Regions from separate parts of the Isoptericola sp. NPDC056605 genome, predicted to be linked through region 3. Evidence: riboswitches for the same ligand, from Rfam matches in the RefSeq annotation. Region 3 holds a riboswitch; each other region holds the start of a gene.
What was found. Region 3 has a riboswitch for thiamine pyrophosphate ahead of thiO (glycine oxidase ThiO). Riboswitches for the same ligand answer to the same signal wherever they lie in the genome.

Region 1 (4,202 bases), on a different contig from region 3:
GCACCGCAAGGCGGTCGCGGAGGAGCGGGCCGAGGCGGCCGGCGAGCAGCCGGAGGCGGCGGCGACGACGGTCGCCTGACGGTCCGAACCCGTCACGGGCGCCGACAGCACCACCGAGCACCGCCACCGCACGTCACCCGCCGTGCGGTGGCGGTGTCGTGCCGTCCCGGTACCGTGGTGGAGCCAGGAGAACTGCGCGCCGGACCCAGCTGCACGGCACTGGGGGTGGTCCTCGATGTCCAGCACGCCCAACGACACACCGCGCCGCGAGCTCGTCGCCCTCGCGGAGCTGCTGGGTGCCGGGAGCCAGCTGCTCGTGGGCCGGTACCGGGTCGACGTCGCCACGGGGGAGTGGTGGTGGTCGGACGAGGTGTTCCGGATCTTCGGGCGTGAGCCCGGCTCCGTCGCACCGGGGCCCGAGGTGCTGCGCGCCCACCTGCACCCGGACGACCGTGAACGGCTCTCCCGGACGGCGGTGGTCGCACTGGGTGCCGGGCGGCCGTTCTCGGGGGCACACCGCGTCGTGGACGACCACGGGCGCACGCACACGGTCGTCGTCACGGGTCAGGGACGGCACGGGAGTGACGGCGCGTCGTCGCAGATCGTCGGCTACGTCATCGACGCGAGCCCGGTCGTGCGCGACGCGCTGGAGCGCGAGGCGCACCGCGCCGTCTCGCGCGCGTTCGTCGCCGCCGCAGCCGCGGAGCAGGCCAAGGGCGCCATCATGGCCGTCTGCGGCGTGGACGAGTCGGTGGCCACCGAGGTCCTCGCCGACGCGGGTGCGCAGGTCGGCGTGTCCGCCCAGTCGGCGGGGGAGCAGGTGATGAAGGAGCTCGCGCGACCGGTCGGGGACCGGGACGCCGCGCTCACGGCGGCGGAGGTGGTCCGGTCGGCACCGCCCGCGAAGGACGCGGCGGACCGCCTGAGCAGCGCGCTCGCCGCCGTGCGGCCGGTGGACCGACCGCACGGCCACGACGCGCAGCTGGCCCGCCGTCGTCCCCGCGCGAGCCACTGACGGGACCGTGCGGGGAATCGGCGGGTCAGCGGCCCGAGACGAACCGGGCAGCCGCGCGCCCGGCGCCCTGGCGGGCGAGGCGCTTCGCGAGCACCGCGACGCCGCCCGAGACGGCCGCGAAGGTGACCGCCTGCACGATGGAGAGCTCGTCGTCGTCCAGGTTGGTGGGCGCCACGTTGCCCGTCGCCCGCTCCCAGACCACCCCGATCAGCTTCTGCGCGACCCATCCGGCGGCGATCGTCAGCACCACCGTGCCGACCTTCACGCCCAGCGGCTGCTCGGTGTCCGTCACGTGCTCTCCCTCGGTCTGACCCGGCGTGCTACCGCCGGGGCGTCGTCCTGGTCCGGCGTCCACGGCCGACGGGCGGTGTCACGGCACGTCAGGCACGTCACACCCCGAGGCCGAGGACGGGACCACGGTAGCGCGGTGTCGACGGGTAGGCTCGTGCTGATACGACAGGGGAGCGCCCACCGGCGCTGAGAGTGCGGACCGCCGCAGACCCTCGAACCTGACCCGGTTAGCACCGGTGGAGGAAGTCGGGAATCTCGTTCCCTGCGGACGGCAGCACCACGACGGTGCCGGGCGCCCGCAGGACCCCCTTCTCGCACCTTGAGGAGGACAGCATGACGCTGAGCACCACGACCAGGACCAGGAGCGCGGCAGCAGCGGTCGGGGCCGTCGCGCTCCTGCCGCTGCTGGCGGCGTGCGGCGGCGGGACGCCGGCGGACGACGCGAGCGGGGCGTCGAGCACGGTCACGCTCGTCACCCACGACTCGTTCGCCGTCTCCGACGAGGTGCTGGCCGCGTTCGAGAAGGAGTCCGGCCTCTCCGTCGAGCAGGTGGCACCGGGCGACGCGGGCACGCTGGTGAACCAGCTCGTGCTCACCAAGGACGCGCCGCTGGGCGACGTCGTCTTCGGTGTGGACAACACCTATGCGTCGAGGGCCGTCGACGCCGGGGTCTTCGAGGAGTACCAGCCCGCCGACCTGGGCCCGGAGGTCGCGGCCTACGCGCCCGACGACCTGGCCGGCACGCTGACGCCGGTCGACGTGGGCGACGTCTGCATGAACCTCGACGACGGCTGGTTCGACGAGCACGGTGTCACGCCCCCGACGACGCTCGAGGACCTCGCGAAGCCGGAGTACCAGGACCTCACCGTGGTCACCAACCCCGCGACGTCGTCGCCCGGCCTCGCGTTCCTGCTCGCGACGATCGGAGCCTTCGGCACGGACGGCTGGGAGGCCTACTGGGCCGACCTGCGCGACAACGGCGTCAAGGTCGCCGAGAGCTGGGAGGACGCGTACTACGTCGACTTCTCCGGCGCCGGTGAGGGCGGGCAGCGGCCGATCGCGCTGTCCTACGCGACGTCGCCCGCGTTCACCGTGAGCGACGACGGGACATCCTCGACGACCAGCGCGATGCTCGACACCTGCTTCCGGCAGGTCGAGTACGCGGGGGTGCTGGCCGGTGCGGAGAACCCGGACGGCGCGAAGCAGCTGGTCGACTTCCTCACCTCGCCCGAGTTCCAGGCCGACGTGCCCGGCCAGATGTACATGTACCCCGCCGATCCGGACGTGGAGCTGCCCGCCGACTGGCAGCAGTTCGCCCCCCTGGCCGACGAGCCGTTCGAGGTGGCGCCCGCGGACGTCGCCGCGCACCGCGACGAGTGGATCGAGCAGTGGACGGCGACGGTCGTCGGCTGACGCGCCCCGTGCCGCGCGCCCTGCGCAGCGCCGCCCGCCCGGCCTCCCGGGCGGCGCGGTGGCGCGCCGACCGGTGGGGCGCGTGGCTGGGCTGGGGTGCCGCGGTCGTGCTGCCGCTGGGCTTCCTCGCGGTCTTCTTCGCGTGGCCGGTGGTGTCGCTCGTCTTGCAGGGGTTCTTCACCGAGACCACCGCGGGGCGCACGCTCGACCTGTCCGGCTTCGCGGAGGTGCTGTCCCAGGAGCGCACGTGGCGGATCGTCGGGCAGACGCTCGCCCAGGCGCTCACCGGCACGCTGCTGTCGGTGCTGCTGGGCCTGCCGGGCGCGTACGTGCTGTACCGGTGCAGGTTCCCCGGGCGGACGCTGGTGCGGGGTCTGGTGACGGTGCCGTTCGTGCTGCCCAGCGTCGTCGTCGGCGTCGCGTTCCGCGCGCTCTTCGCCCCCGGCGGCCTGCTCGGCTGGGCGCACCTGGAGGAGAGCTTCGCCGGCATCGTGCTCGCCCTGGTGTTCTTCAACTACGCGGTGGTGGTGCGCACGGTTGGCGGCATGTGGGAGCGCCTCGACCCGCGCGCCGAGCAGGCCGCCCGCGCGCTCGGCGCGACGCCCTGGCGCGCGTTCCGCACCGTGACGCTGCCGGCGCTCGGCCCGGCGATCGCGTCGGCCGCCGCGGTGGTGTTCCTGTTCTGCGCGACGGCGTTCGGCGTCGTGCTGGTGCTCGGCGGCCTGCGCTACGGCACGATCGAGACGGAGATCTGGACGCGCACCACCCAGTTCCTCGACCTGCGCTCGGCGGCGGTGCTGTCGGTGCTGCAGCTCGTCGTGGTGGCGGGCGCGCTGCTGGTCAGCTCCCGCGCCCGGGCGCGCCGCGAGCGGGCCCTGCACCTCACGAGCGACAGCGTGTCGGCGCACCGGCTGCGGCTGCGCGCCGGCGCCGACGGCACCGACGTCGCGCCGGCGCTCGTCACCCTCGTCGTCGTGGCGGGGCTGCTCGTGCTGCCCATGGCGGGGCTCGTCACCCGGTCGCTGCGCGCGCCCGACGGGTCGTGGGGCCTCGACAACTACGTGGCGCTCGGCACCACCGGCGGGCGCAACGCCCTGACGGTCACGGTGTGGGAGGCGCTGGGCAACTCGCTGCGCACCGCGGCCTGGGCCGCGCTGATCGCCGTCGTCGTGGGCGGCCTCGTGGCGCTCGTCGTGTCGCGACGCCCGCGGCGGGCCGGGCTGCGGCGTGCCGTCGGTGTGCTCGACGCCGCGTTCATGCTGCCCCTCGGCGTCTCCGCCGTGACGGTGGGCTTCGGCTTCCTCATCACGCTGGACCGCCCGCTGGGGCTCGACGTCGACCTGCGCACCTCCGGCGCGCTGGTGCCGATCGCGCAGGCGGTCGTCGCGATCCCGCTCGTGGTGCGCACGATGCTGCCGGTGCTGCGCGCCATCGACCCGCGGCTGCGGGAGGCGGCCGCCACGCTGGGCGCGGCGCCCGGGCG
Region 2 (4,202 bases), on a different contig from region 3:
GACGGCGGCGCTCGCGACGTCCCGGACGCCCAGGGAGGCGACCAGCCCGAGCAGCCCGAGGGCCACGAGCACGAGGGCGTTCACGCGCCCCAGCGCGCCGGTCACGCCGCCACCGTCGCTCGCTCGCTCGTCGCGCCGCCGAGCCGCACCTGGTGCCCCGCGAGGGCGACGAGGTGCGCGTCGTGGGTGCTCGCCGCGACGGTGGCGCCGTGCCGGGCCGCGGCGCCGGCCCACCCGGCCACCGCCGCCCAGGTCCCCCTGTCCTGGCCGACGGTCGGCTCGTCGAGCAGCACGAGCCCCGGCCGGTGCGCCAGCGCCGCCGCCAGGGCGAGCCGCCGCTGCTCGCCGCCGGACAGCCGGAACGGATGCGCGTCGGCGAGGTGGTCGAGGCGCAGCAGCGCGAGCACGGCGTCCACGTCCACCCGGACGCCGAGGCGCCGGCCGGTGAGCTCCACCTCGTCCCGCACGCGCAGCGCGAGCAGGCCGTGCTCCGGGTGCTGCGGCACCCACCCGCAGGACCGCGCGAGCTCCTCCGAGCGGGCCGTCCGCCCCGGGACGCCCCGCACCTCGCCGGCCGTCGGCCGCAGGTGCCCCGCAAGAGTGGCGACGAGCGTGGACTTCCCCGCCCCCGAGGGCCCCGTGACGGACGTGAGGCGGCCCGCGGGCAGCCGCGCGGCCACGCCGTCGAGGGCACGCGTCGTGGTGCGACCGCGCAGGCCGCGGGTCACCAGGTCGACGCGGAGGCCGGCGACGACGACGTCCGGCCCGGGCACGTCCGGCGCCACCAGCGCCGCGGGCACGGACAGCGGGGACGGCGCCGCCACGCCGGGCAGCCAGACGCCGGCGCGCGTCAGGTCGTCCCGCAGGGCGGACGGGACGTCGCGCAGCGCGGCGGGCGCGACGTCGTGCGTGACCCGGCCGCCCGGTCCGAGCACCACGACGCGGTCCAGGTGCTCGAGCCACGGCCCGACGTGGTGGTCGACCACGACGAGGGACGTGTCCGAGCCCTCCAGCGCGCCGACGACGGCGGCGCGCACCTCGGCCGCCGCGGCGGGGTCGAGCATCGCGGTCGGCTCGTCCAGGAGCAGCAGGCCCGGCGCGCTCGCCAGCGCCCCGGCGAGCGCGAGCCGCTGCAGCTCGCCGCCCGAGAGGGCCGACGTCGGCCGGTCGGGCGGGTGGCGCAGCCCGACCCGGTCGAGAGCCTCCCCGGCCCGGCGCCAGATCTCGTCCCGCGGCAGGCCGGCGTTCTCGGGGCCGAAGGCGACGTCCCGGCCGATCCGGGCCGCGACGACCGCGGAGCCCGGGTCCTGCGGGACGAGCCCCACCCCGCCGTCCACGTGGACGGTCCCGGACAGCTCGCCGGGCAGCGGGTCGCCCAGCACGCCCGCCAGGGCGTGCAGCACGGTCGACTTGCCCGCCCCGCTGGGACCGACCAGCCCCAGGCGCTCCCCCGCGCCGACGATGAGGTCGAGGCCCTCGATCGTCGGGGCCCGGCGCCCGGTGGGCCGCCAGCACAGCCCTCGCACGCGAACCCGGACGTCGTCGTGCGCCACGCCGTCAGGCCGGCGCGCGGTCGACGGCACGGTCGACGGCACGGTCGGCGAGGTCGCGACCCGGGCCGAACGCGTCGAGCACGCCGGCCCGCGCGAGGGCGCGCACGAGCGCCGCGCCCCCGAGGCCGGCGAGCAGCGCGCCGGACAGCGCGAAGAGGCCCAGGTACGCCAGCCGGAAGCCCCACTCCCAGTCCGGGTAGTACGCGAACCACTCGTACACGGCGCCGCACGCGCCCGCCGTCGCGCCCGCCAGGGCCGCCACCGCGGCGCCGAAACGCCGGTAGAGGAACAGGGCGAGGACAAGCTCGGCGCCGAACCCCTGGACGACGCCGGAGACGATCGCCGAGAAGCCCCAGCCGGCGCCGAGCAGGGCCTCGACGCTCGCGGCGACGACCTCGGTGAGCAGCGCCGCGCCCGGACGGCGGACGATGAGGCCACCCAGCACGCCGCCGAGCAGCCAGCCGCCGCCGAGCAGGCCGGTGGCCGGCGGGAAGGCGACCGCCAGCCCGGCGGAGAGCAGGTGGTAGAGCTGGGTCCAGCCCCAGAAGACGACACCGACGGCCACGCCGAGCATGGCCACGGTGACGAGGTCGACGGTGCGGTACCGCAGGGACGCGCTGCGCGCGAAAGTGGGCGCGGACATTCCAGGTAACTCCCTTCGCCGGTGCTAACCGGAGCAGGTTCCAAGGGTCTGCGGCTGTGCCCGCACTCTCAGCGCCCCTTCGACGGCGCTCCCCTGTCATGGGTGTCTTCAGATGTGACTTCAGGTGTGACCTCACGGCGGCCGACGACGCGACCGCAGGTCCGACCCTAGGCGACGACGGCGTCGGCGCAAGGGCGTCCCGCACCGTGAAACCCCTGGTCACGCAAGAAGGCCCGGAACCGTGGGGTTCCGGGCCTTCTCGTCGGGGTGGAGCTGAGGGGACTCGAACCCCTGACCCCCTGCATGCCATGCAGGTGCGCTACCAGCTGCGCCACAGCCCCGAGAACCGACTCTCGCGGCCGACGGGCGACCGGGCGATTCGTCTGATTCGGTGCGTTCCTCCGGGCTTGCGCCCCTCGGGAACGTCGATATCTTAGGCAGACTTCGGGCCAGGTTCCAAATTCCAGTCCGGCCCCGCCTGCCAGCGGTCCAGGGGGTACCCCGCGCCCACGTTGTGCGCCACGAGGCGCCAGGCGGGCACAGCACCCTCGCCCGCACGGTGCAGGTGCGACCAGTGCACGTTGTGCATCCCCGACAGCCCGCGCCACGTGGTCGGGTCGAGCCCGAGCAGCGCCGTCACCGCCAGCGAGATGGCGGCGCCGTGCGACACGACGACGAGCGTCGCGTCGTCGTCCAGGTCCCCGGCATGCTCGGCCAGGGCCTCGGCCATGCGCTCCGCGACCGCCGCCTTCGTCTCGGCCCCCGCGCCCACGGGCTCCGCGCCCAGGCGCCAGGCGGCGTACTCCTCGGGCCAGCGCTCCTGCAGCTCCGCGCCCGTGAGGCCCTCCCAGGCACCGAAGCCGCGCTCGCGCAGGCGCTCGTCGGTGACCAGGGGCTGCCCGCCGAGCGCGTCCGCGTACGCGGTCGCCGTCTCGACGGCGCGCCCCAGGTCGGACGACACGATGCGCGTCGCGCGGTGCGACGACGCCAGCGCGGAGCCGCCCTCCGCCGCCTGCCAGCGCCCGACCTCGTCGAGCGGGATGTCGATCTGCCCCTGCAGCCGCAGGGACGCGTTGTAGGCGGTGCGGGCGTGCCGCAGCAGGACGACGGTGCCGGCCGTCACCGCTCGTCGCCCGCGAGACGGATCGCCCCGTCGCCCCCGCCGTCGCCGTACTCGGCGGCGGCCGCCGCGCCGTCACCGCCGCGCGCGTCCTCCGGCAGCTCCACCGCCGGGCAGTCCTTCCACAGTCGCTCGAGCGCGTAGTACACGCGGTCCTCGGCGTGCTGCACGTGGACGACGACCTCCCCGAAGTCCAGCAGCACCCACCGCGCCTGCGCCTTGCCCTCCCGACGGATCGGCTTGGAGCCGGCGAGGAACATCGCCTCCTCGACGGCGTCCACGATCGCCGAGACCTGGCGCTCGTTCGTGCCGGAGGCGATGAGGAACACGTCGGTGAGCACCAGCTGGTCGCTCACGTCCAGCGCGATGATCTCCTGCGCCTTGCGGTCCGACGCGGCCCGGGCGGCGACGACCGCCAGCTCGACGGCGCGGGGGCTAGCGGTCATGCAGCGGCTCCGGGGTGCTCGTACGTGAGGGAGACGCCGGCCGCGGGCGCGGCGGCGTCGGTATCGGTCTGGAAGTTGCTGTCGTCGGGCGCCTGGAGCAGCAGCTTCCAGACCAGGAGCCCCAGCACGAACGCGACGACCACGAGGACGATGTAGTGCAGCCAGGTGTACGACGCCTCGGGCTCGTCCCAGTCCTCGTCGTCGTCCTCGTCGTCCAGCGGCGCGGCCGACCGCGCGCGGACGGGCTGCTCCGACGCGACCAGCGCGTCGAACGGGGACGCGGCGGGTCGCTCCGGCGCGGCCGGCGGCTGTGCGGGGCCCGCAGCGGGGCGGGACGGCGGCACGGACGCGGGCCGCTCGGTGGTCGGGCTCGCCCAGGGCAGCGGGGGCGCGACCGACGTGGCGCCGGGCGGCGCCGGGCTCGGTGCCGCCTGGGCGGG
Region 3 (4,202 bases):
CCGTGAGCACGGCCTCGGCGACCGAGAAGCAGCCGGCCGTGTTCGGCAGGGCGCGGATGCCCAGCCGCTCCAGCAGGCCCCAGATGCCGCCGTCCTCGGCGCCCGCGCCTCCCGGCCGTACCGCGACGCGGCGCATCGCCACGGTCGTGAGCCCGGTGCCCGACGCGACCAGCGCGTCCTCCAGCGTCATGAGGTTCGACGCCCCGCCCGTGCCCATGACGAGGCGCGAGCCGACCTCCGTGCCGGCGACCACGAGCGGATCGACGAGCGGGTGCGCGAGCGGGCGGGACGTGGTCTCGGCGTGCGTGCTGGTCATGCTTCCTCCGTGCTTCGTGGTCAGCCGCCCTGGACGGCGGTGACGATCTCGACCCGGTCGCCTGGCGCGATCCGGGTGCCGGCCCACAGGCCGCGGGGGACGACGGCGTCGTTCACGGCGACGGCGATGCCCTGCACCGAGCCGTCGGCGACGAACGCGGGGACGAGGGTCGCGACGACGGCCTCGACGCCGTCGCCGTGCGGTCCGTCGAGCGGGTAGGTCTCGCCGTTCACGACGGCGGTTGCGGAGGTGGACGGCGTGCTCACGGGAGGGCTCCTTCGGGGGTTGCGGGCGCGAAGCGTCGCGGGTCGGCGGCGGTGAGGGTGTCGAGCGCGTCGTCGGGCGGCGGTGTGCCGGTCAGCGCGGCGAGCACCGCGTCGGCGGTGAGTGGCGCGAGCAGCACCCCGTTGCGTCCGTGCCCGACGGCGGCCAGCAGTCCGGGCACGGCGGTGGCGCCGACCAGCGGCAGGTTGTCGGGGGTGGCCGGGCGGGCGCGCGGCGTGACGTCGACCAGCGCGGCCTCGTCGATCCCGGGCACGAGGGCGCGGGCGTCGCGCAGCAGCGCGAACACGCCGCCCGCCTCGGCGCGGCGGTCGTCCGGCCGCTCCTCGCTGGTGGCGCCGACGACGATCTCCCGGTGCCCGGGCCCGCTGCCCGGGCCGGCGCCGGTGCCCGGGCCCCGCGGCACGAGGTACACCGGCCGGCCCTGCACCGTGCCGCGCACCACGTGCTCGAGGGCGAGCCCCGGCCCGGCGTCCAGGCGCAGCGTCACGCCCTTGACGGGCCGCACCGGCACGCGCACCTCCGGCACGCCGTCGAGCAGCCCCGCGGGAGGGACAGCGCCGGCCGCGAGGACCACGGCCCCGGCGGCGTGCCGCACCCCGGCGGCGTCGTGCGCCGCGACCACCCGGCCCGCGGCGTCCCGCTCCAGGCGCACGGCGGCGCGGCGGACGACCGTGCCGCCCGGCGCGCGGGTCAGCGCCTCGAGGAGTGCCGCGTGCGTGCCCCGCGGGTCGACGGCCAGGTCGCCCTCGACGCGGGCCGCCCCGGCGAGCCGCGGCCCGAGGTACGGCTCGCGGCGCCGGGCGTCGGCCACGGAGACCTCCGCGGACGCGAGGCTCCACTCCCGGTGCAGCGCCAGCACGCGACGCAGGAGGGCGAGGTCGTCGGCGTCGTACGCGACGGCGAGCGACCCGGCACGCAGCAGCGGGACGTCGCGACCGGTCGCGGCGGCGAGGTCGGCGGCGAACGCGGGCCAGCGGGCGGCCGACGCGAGGTTGAGGCGCGCGAGGTCCCGCTCGCCGAAGTCCGCCTCGCCGACGGCCGCGAGCATCCCCGCGGCCGCGCGGGTGGCGCCGTCGCCGGGCGACGGGTCGAGCACCGTGACGGCGAGGCCGGCGTCCGCGGCCCGCCAGGCCACCGCGAGACCGACGATCCCGCCGCCGACGACGACGACGTCGGAGGGGGTGGCGGACGGGCCGGTGGACGTGGGCATGTGCGCTCCCTTCGCTGGCATGACCCAGATCAGGTTCGACGGTCGGCTCCTACGCCCTCTCAGCCCCGAGCGGGGCTCCCGTGCGCGGCCACTGTAACCCGGGCCGTGGTTACCCTGGCCGGCGTGACCACGACCCGCGCCCGGCTCGCCGACGCCCGCCTGTACCTGTGCACCGACGCCCGCGAGGACCGGGGCGACCTCGAGGACTTCCTGCACGCGGCGCTCGCGGGCGGCGTGGACGTCGTGCAGCTGCGGGACAAGACGCTCGACGTCGCGCGCGAGCTCGAGCTGCAGGCCGTGGTGGCCCGCGTCGCCGCGGAGCACGGCGCGCTCTGGGCGGTGAACGACCGGGCCGACGTCGCCGGGCTGACCGGCGCTCCCGTCGTGCACATGGGGCAGCGCGACCTGCCCGTGCCGGCGGTCCGGTCGCTGCTCGGCCCGGGCCCGGTGCTGGGTCGCTCCACCCACTCCGCCGCGCAGGCGGCCGAGGCCGAGGCCGACCCGGACGTCGACTACTTCTGCGTCGGCCCGCTGTGGGCCACGCCCACCAAGCCCGGCCGTGCGGCCGTGGGTCTCGGCCTGTTGCGCGAGGTCGCCGCGACTCGCCCGACGACACCGTGGTTCGCCATCGGCGGCGTCGACGCCGAGCGGCTGGACGCCGTGCTCGACGCCGGTGCGTCGCGCGTCGTCGTCGTGCGCGCGATCACGCAGGCGCCCGACCCCGGGCGCGCCGCGCGCGAGCTGCGGGAGCGGTTGGCCTGACCGCCGACGGCCGGCGCGCCGCCGCGGTGTCGAGGTGACCTACCCCACCGCGTGACCCGTGGGACGGGCCCGGGAGCGGTACCGTCCGGCGGCTACGATGGCTCGGTGACGTCTCCCGCCACCGACACCCCCACCACCGCCGACCTGGCGCCCACGCCGCGACCGGTCCTCGTCGTCGACTTCGGCGCGCAGTACGCGCAGCTCATCGCGCGCCGCGTGCGCGAGGCCCGCGTCTACTCCGAGATCGTGCCCCACACGTTCACCACCGAGCAGATGCTCGCCAAGAACCCGGCGGCGATCATCCTCTCGGGCGGGCCGTCGTCGGTGTACGCCACGGGCGCCCCGTTCGTGGACCCGGCGCTGTTCGAGGCCGGCGTGCCGGTGCTCGGCATCTGCTACGGCTTCCAGGCGATGGCGCAGGCGCTGGGCGGCACCGTCGCGCAGACGGGGCAGAGGGAGTACGGCGGCACCGAGGTCGAGGTGTGCGAGGCGGGCGTGCTGCTGGCGGGCTCCCCCGACCACCAGACCACCTGGATGAGCCACGGCGACTCCGTGCACGCCGCGCCGGAGGGCTTCCAGGTGCTCGCGACGTCGTCCGGCTCGCCGGTCGCCGCGTTCGAGGACACCGGCCGTCGCCTGTACGGCGTGCAGTGGCACCCCGAGGTGAAGCACTCGGCGCACGGCCAGGCCGTGCTGGAGAAGTTCCTCTACGAGGGCGCGGGGCTCGCGCCCGACTGGACGCCGGGCAACGTCATCGCCGACCAGGTCGCCGCGATCCGCGCGCAGATCGGCGACGCCCGCGTCATCTGCGCCCTGTCCGGCGGCGTGGACTCCGCCGTCGCCGCCGCGCTGGTGCAGCGCGCCGTCGGCGACCAGCTCACCTGCGTGCACGTGGACCACGGCCTGCTGCGCGAGGGCGAGGTCGAGCAGATCGAGCGCGACTTCGTCGCCTCCACGGGCGTGAACCTCATCATCCGCGACGAGAAGGAGCGGTTCCTGACCGCCCTCGCCGGCGTGAGCGACCCGGAGACGAAGCGCAAGATCATCGGCCGCGAGTTCATCCGCGTCTTCGAGGACGCCCAGCGCGACATCGTCGCCGAGGCGGGCGCCCACGGCGAGGAGGTCAAGTTCCTCGTGCAGGGGACGCTGTACCCGGACGTCGTCGAGTCCGGCGGCGGCGAGGGCGCGGCCAACATCAAGAGCCACCACAACGTGGGCGGCCTGCCCGACGACCTGCAGTTCGAGCTGGTCGAGCCGCTGCGCACCCTGTTCAAGGACGAGGTCCGCGCGGTGGGCCGCGAGCTCGGCGTGCCCGAGGAGATCGTCTCCCGCCAGCCGTTCCCCGGCCCGGGCCTCGGCATCCGCATCGTCGGCGAGGTCACGGCCGAGCGCCTCGAGACGCTGCGCAAGGCGGACGCCATCGCGCGCGCCGAGCTCACCAGGGCGGGCCTGGACGACGAGATCTGGCAGTGCCCCGTCGTGCTGCTGGCCGACGTCCGTTCCGTCGGCGTGCAGGGCGACGGCCGCACCTACGGCCACCCGATCGTGCTGCGGCCCGTGTCCTCCGAGGACGCCATGACCGCCGACTGGACGCGCCTGCCCTACGACGTGCTGTCCGTCATCTCCACT
Region 4 (4,202 bases), on a different contig from region 3:
GATGAGCTGCAGCGACGTGGTGACGGTGGCCTGGTTGCCCGCCTTGCGGATCTCCGTGCGGCGCAGCTCCTCCGCCTGGTCGGTGAACGAGTCGAGGGCGTCGCGCCCGCGACCGAACGCCTTGAGCACACGGATGCCGTGCACGGACTCCTCGACGGTGGTGGCGAGGTCGCCCGACTGGTCCTGGGACAGGCGCGCGATGACGCGGTACCGCCTCGAGAAGCGGAACGCGATGACCGTCACCGGGATCGCGCCCGCAAGGTAGACGAGGCCGAGCCAGCCGGCGGTGGCCAGCAGGATGCCCACCCCGACGACGATCGTCACGATGCTGACGACGAGCTGCAGGAGGCCGAAGACCAGCCAGCGTCGCAGCAGGCCGAGGTCGCCCATGATCCGGCTCAGCAGCTGGCCGCCGGGCCACCGGTCGTGGAACGCGACGGGCAGGTCCTGCAGGTGGCGGAACAGTGCCATCCGCAGCTCGGCCTCGACCCGCGTGCCGGGGTACATCACGAGGTTGCGGCGCAGCAGGACGAGCCCGGCCTCCGCGACGCCCAGGACGAGCACGAGGAGGACGGGCACCACGAGGGCCCCGAGGTCGTGGGCGGCGGCACCCTCGGCGAGCGGGCCCTCGACCAGGGTCTGCAGCACGCGCGGGATCGCCAGCGCGGCGAGGCTCGCACCGATCGCGGAGAAGAGCCCGCCGACCATGCGCGGCACCGCCGGCCGGACGTACGGGTAGAGCCGGCGCACCGACGCGAACGTGGAGAGCTCGGAGCCCGCGGGGGCGACGGCGGGCCCGGCGGCGGCGGCGCCCGTGCGGCCGGGCGGCCCCGCGGCGCGGCCCGGCGGGGTGCCGGTCGCGACGGGACGGCGGGGAGCGGAGGAGGCGGTGCTCCTCCTGGGACTTTCGGAGGGATCGGCGCGGCGGGCGCCTCGGCTGCGGCTGCGCGAAGTGCGCTTCGTGTCGGGCATCACACCTATTCTGTCACTCGCCTCCGACACACTTGCCCCGGTCACGCGGTGCGCCCCGAGCTCGGGACACCGCTTACCGCCGCGGGATCCCGCCGTCGCGCACGACGGCGGGACCCGGACGGGCCGCGGTGGACCGGGGGTCAGCCCACCACGACGCGCCCGACCGTGGGCTCGACCGTGGGTGCCCCGGTCTGGTCGAAGAACGCCAGCTCGTGCTCGCACGCCGCGTGGAACGTCGCCGCCATCCGGTCCCGGGTGACCGGGTCGGCCGCCGCGGCGGCGCGGCGCAGGATCGCGACGGCCTCGCGCGTCGCGTCCGCGAACGCGTCGTCCGCGTACGTGCCCAGCCACGCCCCGTACGGGTGACCCGGGTGGTCGCGGGCGGCCAGCCGCTCCCCCACGTCCTGGTAGATCCAGTAGCAGGGCAGGACGGCGGCGACGAGGGTCGCGTAGTCGTCGCCGGCCACGCGCAGGTGGTCGAGGTACGCGGCCGTCGTGGGGCTGGCGGGCACGTCCTGCGGCTCCCCGCCCAGCCAGCGGGTGTGCAGGTCGAGCTCGGTCACCAGGGCGCCGTGCGCGCCGCCGGCCCAGAACGCCTGCTCGGCCCGCGTGGGAGCCAGCTCGCTCGCCCGCGCGAGGCAGCGCGCGTAGTCGCGCAGGTAGAGCGCGTCCTGCTCCAGGTACGTGCGGAAGTGGTCGGCGTCGAGCGTCCCGTCGCCCAGCGACCGGACGAACGCCAGGTCGTCGATCGCGGCGCGCACGCCCGCGGCGTCGTCCCACCAGCGGGCGACGACGTCCTCCGCCCCGTCCTGACCTGATGCCCCGCCCGCACCGGACGCACCGGACGGCGCGAGCGGCTCCGCGCCGCCGGCGCGCAGCCCCACCAGGTGGTCGACCGGCCCGTTCCCGCCGCCGACGCGCAGGGCCTCCCCGGCCCGGATCGCCGCGGTCAGCCAGGCCTTCGTGCCGCGCAGCGCCTCGGCCCAGTCCCCCGTGCGCGCGTACCGCGCGGCCAGGCCGCTGGACAACGAGCAGCCGGTGCCGTGGGTGGAGGTGCTGGTCAGGCGCGGCCCGGGGAGCTCCGCCAGCACGCCCTGCGGCCCGACGAGCGCGTCCGGGGCCCCCGCCCCCGTCGCGCCCGTCCCCGAGGCGCCCAGGTGGCCGCCCTTCGCCACCACCAGGACCCCGTGCCGGGAGGCCAGGCGTCGCGCCTGCTCGAGCGCGGCGGGCCAGTCCGCGGCCGACGGTTCCTGCGCGAGGACCGCGAGCTCGGGCAGGTTCGGCGTCACGACGTCCACCCGGGACAGCAGGTGCCGCACGGCGTCCTCGGCCGCCGGGTCGAGCAGGCGGTCCCCGCTCGTGGCGACCATCACCGGGTCCAGGACGACGGCGGGTCGCGCGCCCGTCGCGCCGGGCGGCAGGGCGTCGAGCCAGGCGGCCACGGCGTGGGCCACGGGGGCCGAGGCGAGCATCCCGATCTTCACGGCGTCGACGGCCACGTCGTCGGTGACGGCGTCGAGCTGCGCGGCCAGGAACGCGGCGGGCGGCACGTGCACGTCGCGCACCCCCCGCGTGTTCTGCACGGTCAGGGCCGTGACGGCCGCCATCCCGTAGCCGCCCGCGGCCGCGATCGACTTGAGGTCCGCCTGGATCCCGGCGCCCCCGGACGGGTCGGACCCGGCGACGGCCAGGACGCGGGGGCGACTGCCCCTCGTCGGCGCCGGGGCCGCGGGAGCAGGGGCGGTGGAGCCGGCGCTGCCGGCGGAGCTGTCTTCAGGTGCGCGCGCACTCATGTCGACATCCCTTCGCTAGTACGAGCTAGATCAGGTTCGACGGGTGTGTTCTCAGCGCCCGCCGGCCGGGTCGCGACGTCGTCGTGACGATGTCGCGGCGATGACCGGTCGGGACGCACCCCGTGTCGTGCCGCCCACCGTAGCCCAGGCCTGCGCGGGCGGCGGGCGGCGTCCCGCGGCGCGTGTCGGCGTCACGCCGCGCCTCGCCAGGCCCTCGCGCCGCAGGCCCGCGGCCTGTTCGCGGCGCGGTAGGGTGCGGGGGTGCCCGTGGTCGTCCGTCGTGCGCGCGAGCTCCTCGTCGCCGGCACGACGCTCAGCATCGCGGCCGCCGCCCACCTCCTGGCCGGCGGCGCGCTCCCCGGGGCACCCCTCGCCTGGCTCGTCGTCGTGGCGCTCACGGCGCCGCTCGCGGTGTGGACCGCCCGCCGCCGGCTGACGCTCCCCCGCCTGCTCCCCGCGATGGTCGCGCTCCAGCTCGTGCAGCACACGACCCTGTCCGTGCTCGGCGCGGCGGGCACGGACGCCTCGCCGTTGGCCTCGACCCTGCTCACGACCCTGCCCTCGACGCCGGGGGCCGCGCCGGACGGGCACGCCCTGCACGCGCTGGGCCCGGGCTCCCTCGGGCCCGCGACCGGCGGCGGGCTGCACCTGCACCACGCGGACGACCCCGGGACGACGTCCTGGATGCTCGCCGCGCACGCTGCCGCGGTGCTGCTCACCGCCCTGCTGCTCGCGGCGGGCGACCGAGCGGCCGTCAACGTCGCGGGCCAGCTGCGGCTCGTCGCGGTCCTCGTGCTGGGCCCGGCGGCGCCGCCCGTCGTCCGCGAGCCCGCCGTCGTCGTCGGGCGCACCTGGCACCCCCTCCGGGCCCGCGCCGTCCGGCGCACCCCGCCACGAGGCCCCCCGCTGCTCCCGGGCGCCCTCGTGCGCGCCGCCTGACCCTGCCCTGGTCCGTCGTCGGACGGGGGCGGGTCCCTCGTCGTCCGACGACCCCTGACCACCCCTGAGCACCAGGAGCAGCACACCCATGTCCAGGACCATCCCTGCCCTCACCCCTGCCCTCCGCGCGCGCCGCCTCGCCGGCGCCGCCGCCCTCACCGTGCCGGCCCTCGTCCTCGGCGCGGCCGCCGCCTCCGCGCACGTGACCGTGACCCCCGACGCGGCCGAGGCCGGGTCGTACGCCACCCTCACCTTCAAGGTCCCGAACGAGTCCGCCGAGGCCTCGACCACCGCCGTGAAGGTCGACCTCCCCACCGACACCCCGTTCACCAGCGTGTCCGTGGAGCCCGTGCCGGGCTGGACGGCGAAGGTCACCCAGGCGCCCCTGCCCGAGCCCGTCGAGGTGCACGGCACCACCGTGACCGAGGCGCCGGCGAGCATCGAGTGGACCGCCGACGACGCCGACGCCGGCATCGCTCCGGGCGAGTTCCTCCGGTT

Region 1: it holds a riboswitch for thiamine pyrophosphate, as region 3 does, so the genes downstream of both, ACFQ8Y_RS09070 (thiamine ABC transporter substrate binding subunit) here and thiO (glycine oxidase ThiO) in region 3, are expected to answer to the same signal.
Region 2: it holds a riboswitch for thiamine pyrophosphate, as region 3 does, so the genes downstream of both, ACFQ8Y_RS11725 (ECF transporter S component) here and thiO (glycine oxidase ThiO) in region 3, are expected to answer to the same signal.
Region 4: it holds a riboswitch for thiamine pyrophosphate, as region 3 does, so the genes downstream of both, ACFQ8Y_RS11265 (bifunctional hydroxymethylpyrimidine kinase/phosphomethylpyrimidine kinase) here and thiO (glycine oxidase ThiO) in region 3, are expected to answer to the same signal.

The regions. Positions count from the first base shown of each region.
Region 1 is NZ_JBHTVT010000006.1:229,985-234,186, reverse strand. It holds gene ACFQ8Y_RS09085 (sulfite exporter TauE/SafE family protein) at 1-79, shown strand, start outside; gene ACFQ8Y_RS09080 (PAS domain-containing protein) at 236-1,015, shown strand; gene ACFQ8Y_RS09075 (DUF4235 domain-containing protein) at 1,041-1,307, opposite strand; TPP riboswitch at 1,464-1,568, shown strand; gene ACFQ8Y_RS09070 (thiamine ABC transporter substrate binding subunit) at 1,640-2,719, shown strand; gene ACFQ8Y_RS09065 (ABC transporter permease) at 2,806-4,202, shown strand, end outside.
Region 2 is NZ_JBHTVT010000010.1:130-4,331, reverse strand. It holds gene ACFQ8Y_RS11735 (energy-coupling factor transporter transmembrane component T) at 1-105, opposite strand, end outside; gene ACFQ8Y_RS11730 (ATP-binding cassette domain-containing protein) at 102-1,553, opposite strand; gene ACFQ8Y_RS11725 (ECF transporter S component) at 1,558-2,196, opposite strand; TPP riboswitch at 2,190-2,301, opposite strand; tRNA gene ACFQ8Y_RS11720 (tRNA-Ala) at 2,465-2,537, opposite strand; gene ACFQ8Y_RS11715 (histidine phosphatase family protein) at 2,630-3,319, opposite strand; gene rsfS (ribosome silencing factor) at 3,316-3,762, opposite strand; partial or broken gene ACFQ8Y_RS11705 (hypothetical protein) at 3,759-4,202, opposite strand, start outside.
Region 3 is NZ_JBHTVT010000024.1:2,981-7,182, reverse strand. It holds gene ACFQ8Y_RS19295 (thiazole synthase) at 1-316, opposite strand, end outside; gene thiS (sulfur carrier protein ThiS) at 337-582, opposite strand; gene thiO (glycine oxidase ThiO) at 579-1,811, opposite strand; TPP riboswitch at 1,801-1,903, opposite strand; gene thiE (thiamine phosphate synthase) at 1,935-2,573, shown strand; gene guaA (glutamine-hydrolyzing GMP synthase) at 2,679-4,202, shown strand, end outside.
Region 4 is NZ_JBHTVT010000009.1:78,859-83,060, forward strand. It holds gene ACFQ8Y_RS11260 (ABC transporter ATP-binding protein) at 1-708, opposite strand, end outside; gene ACFQ8Y_RS11265 (bifunctional hydroxymethylpyrimidine kinase/phosphomethylpyrimidine kinase) at 1,113-2,765, opposite strand; TPP riboswitch at 2,756-2,898, opposite strand; gene ACFQ8Y_RS11270 (hypothetical protein) at 3,027-3,704, shown strand; gene ACFQ8Y_RS11275 (YcnI family protein) at 3,793-4,202, shown strand, end outside.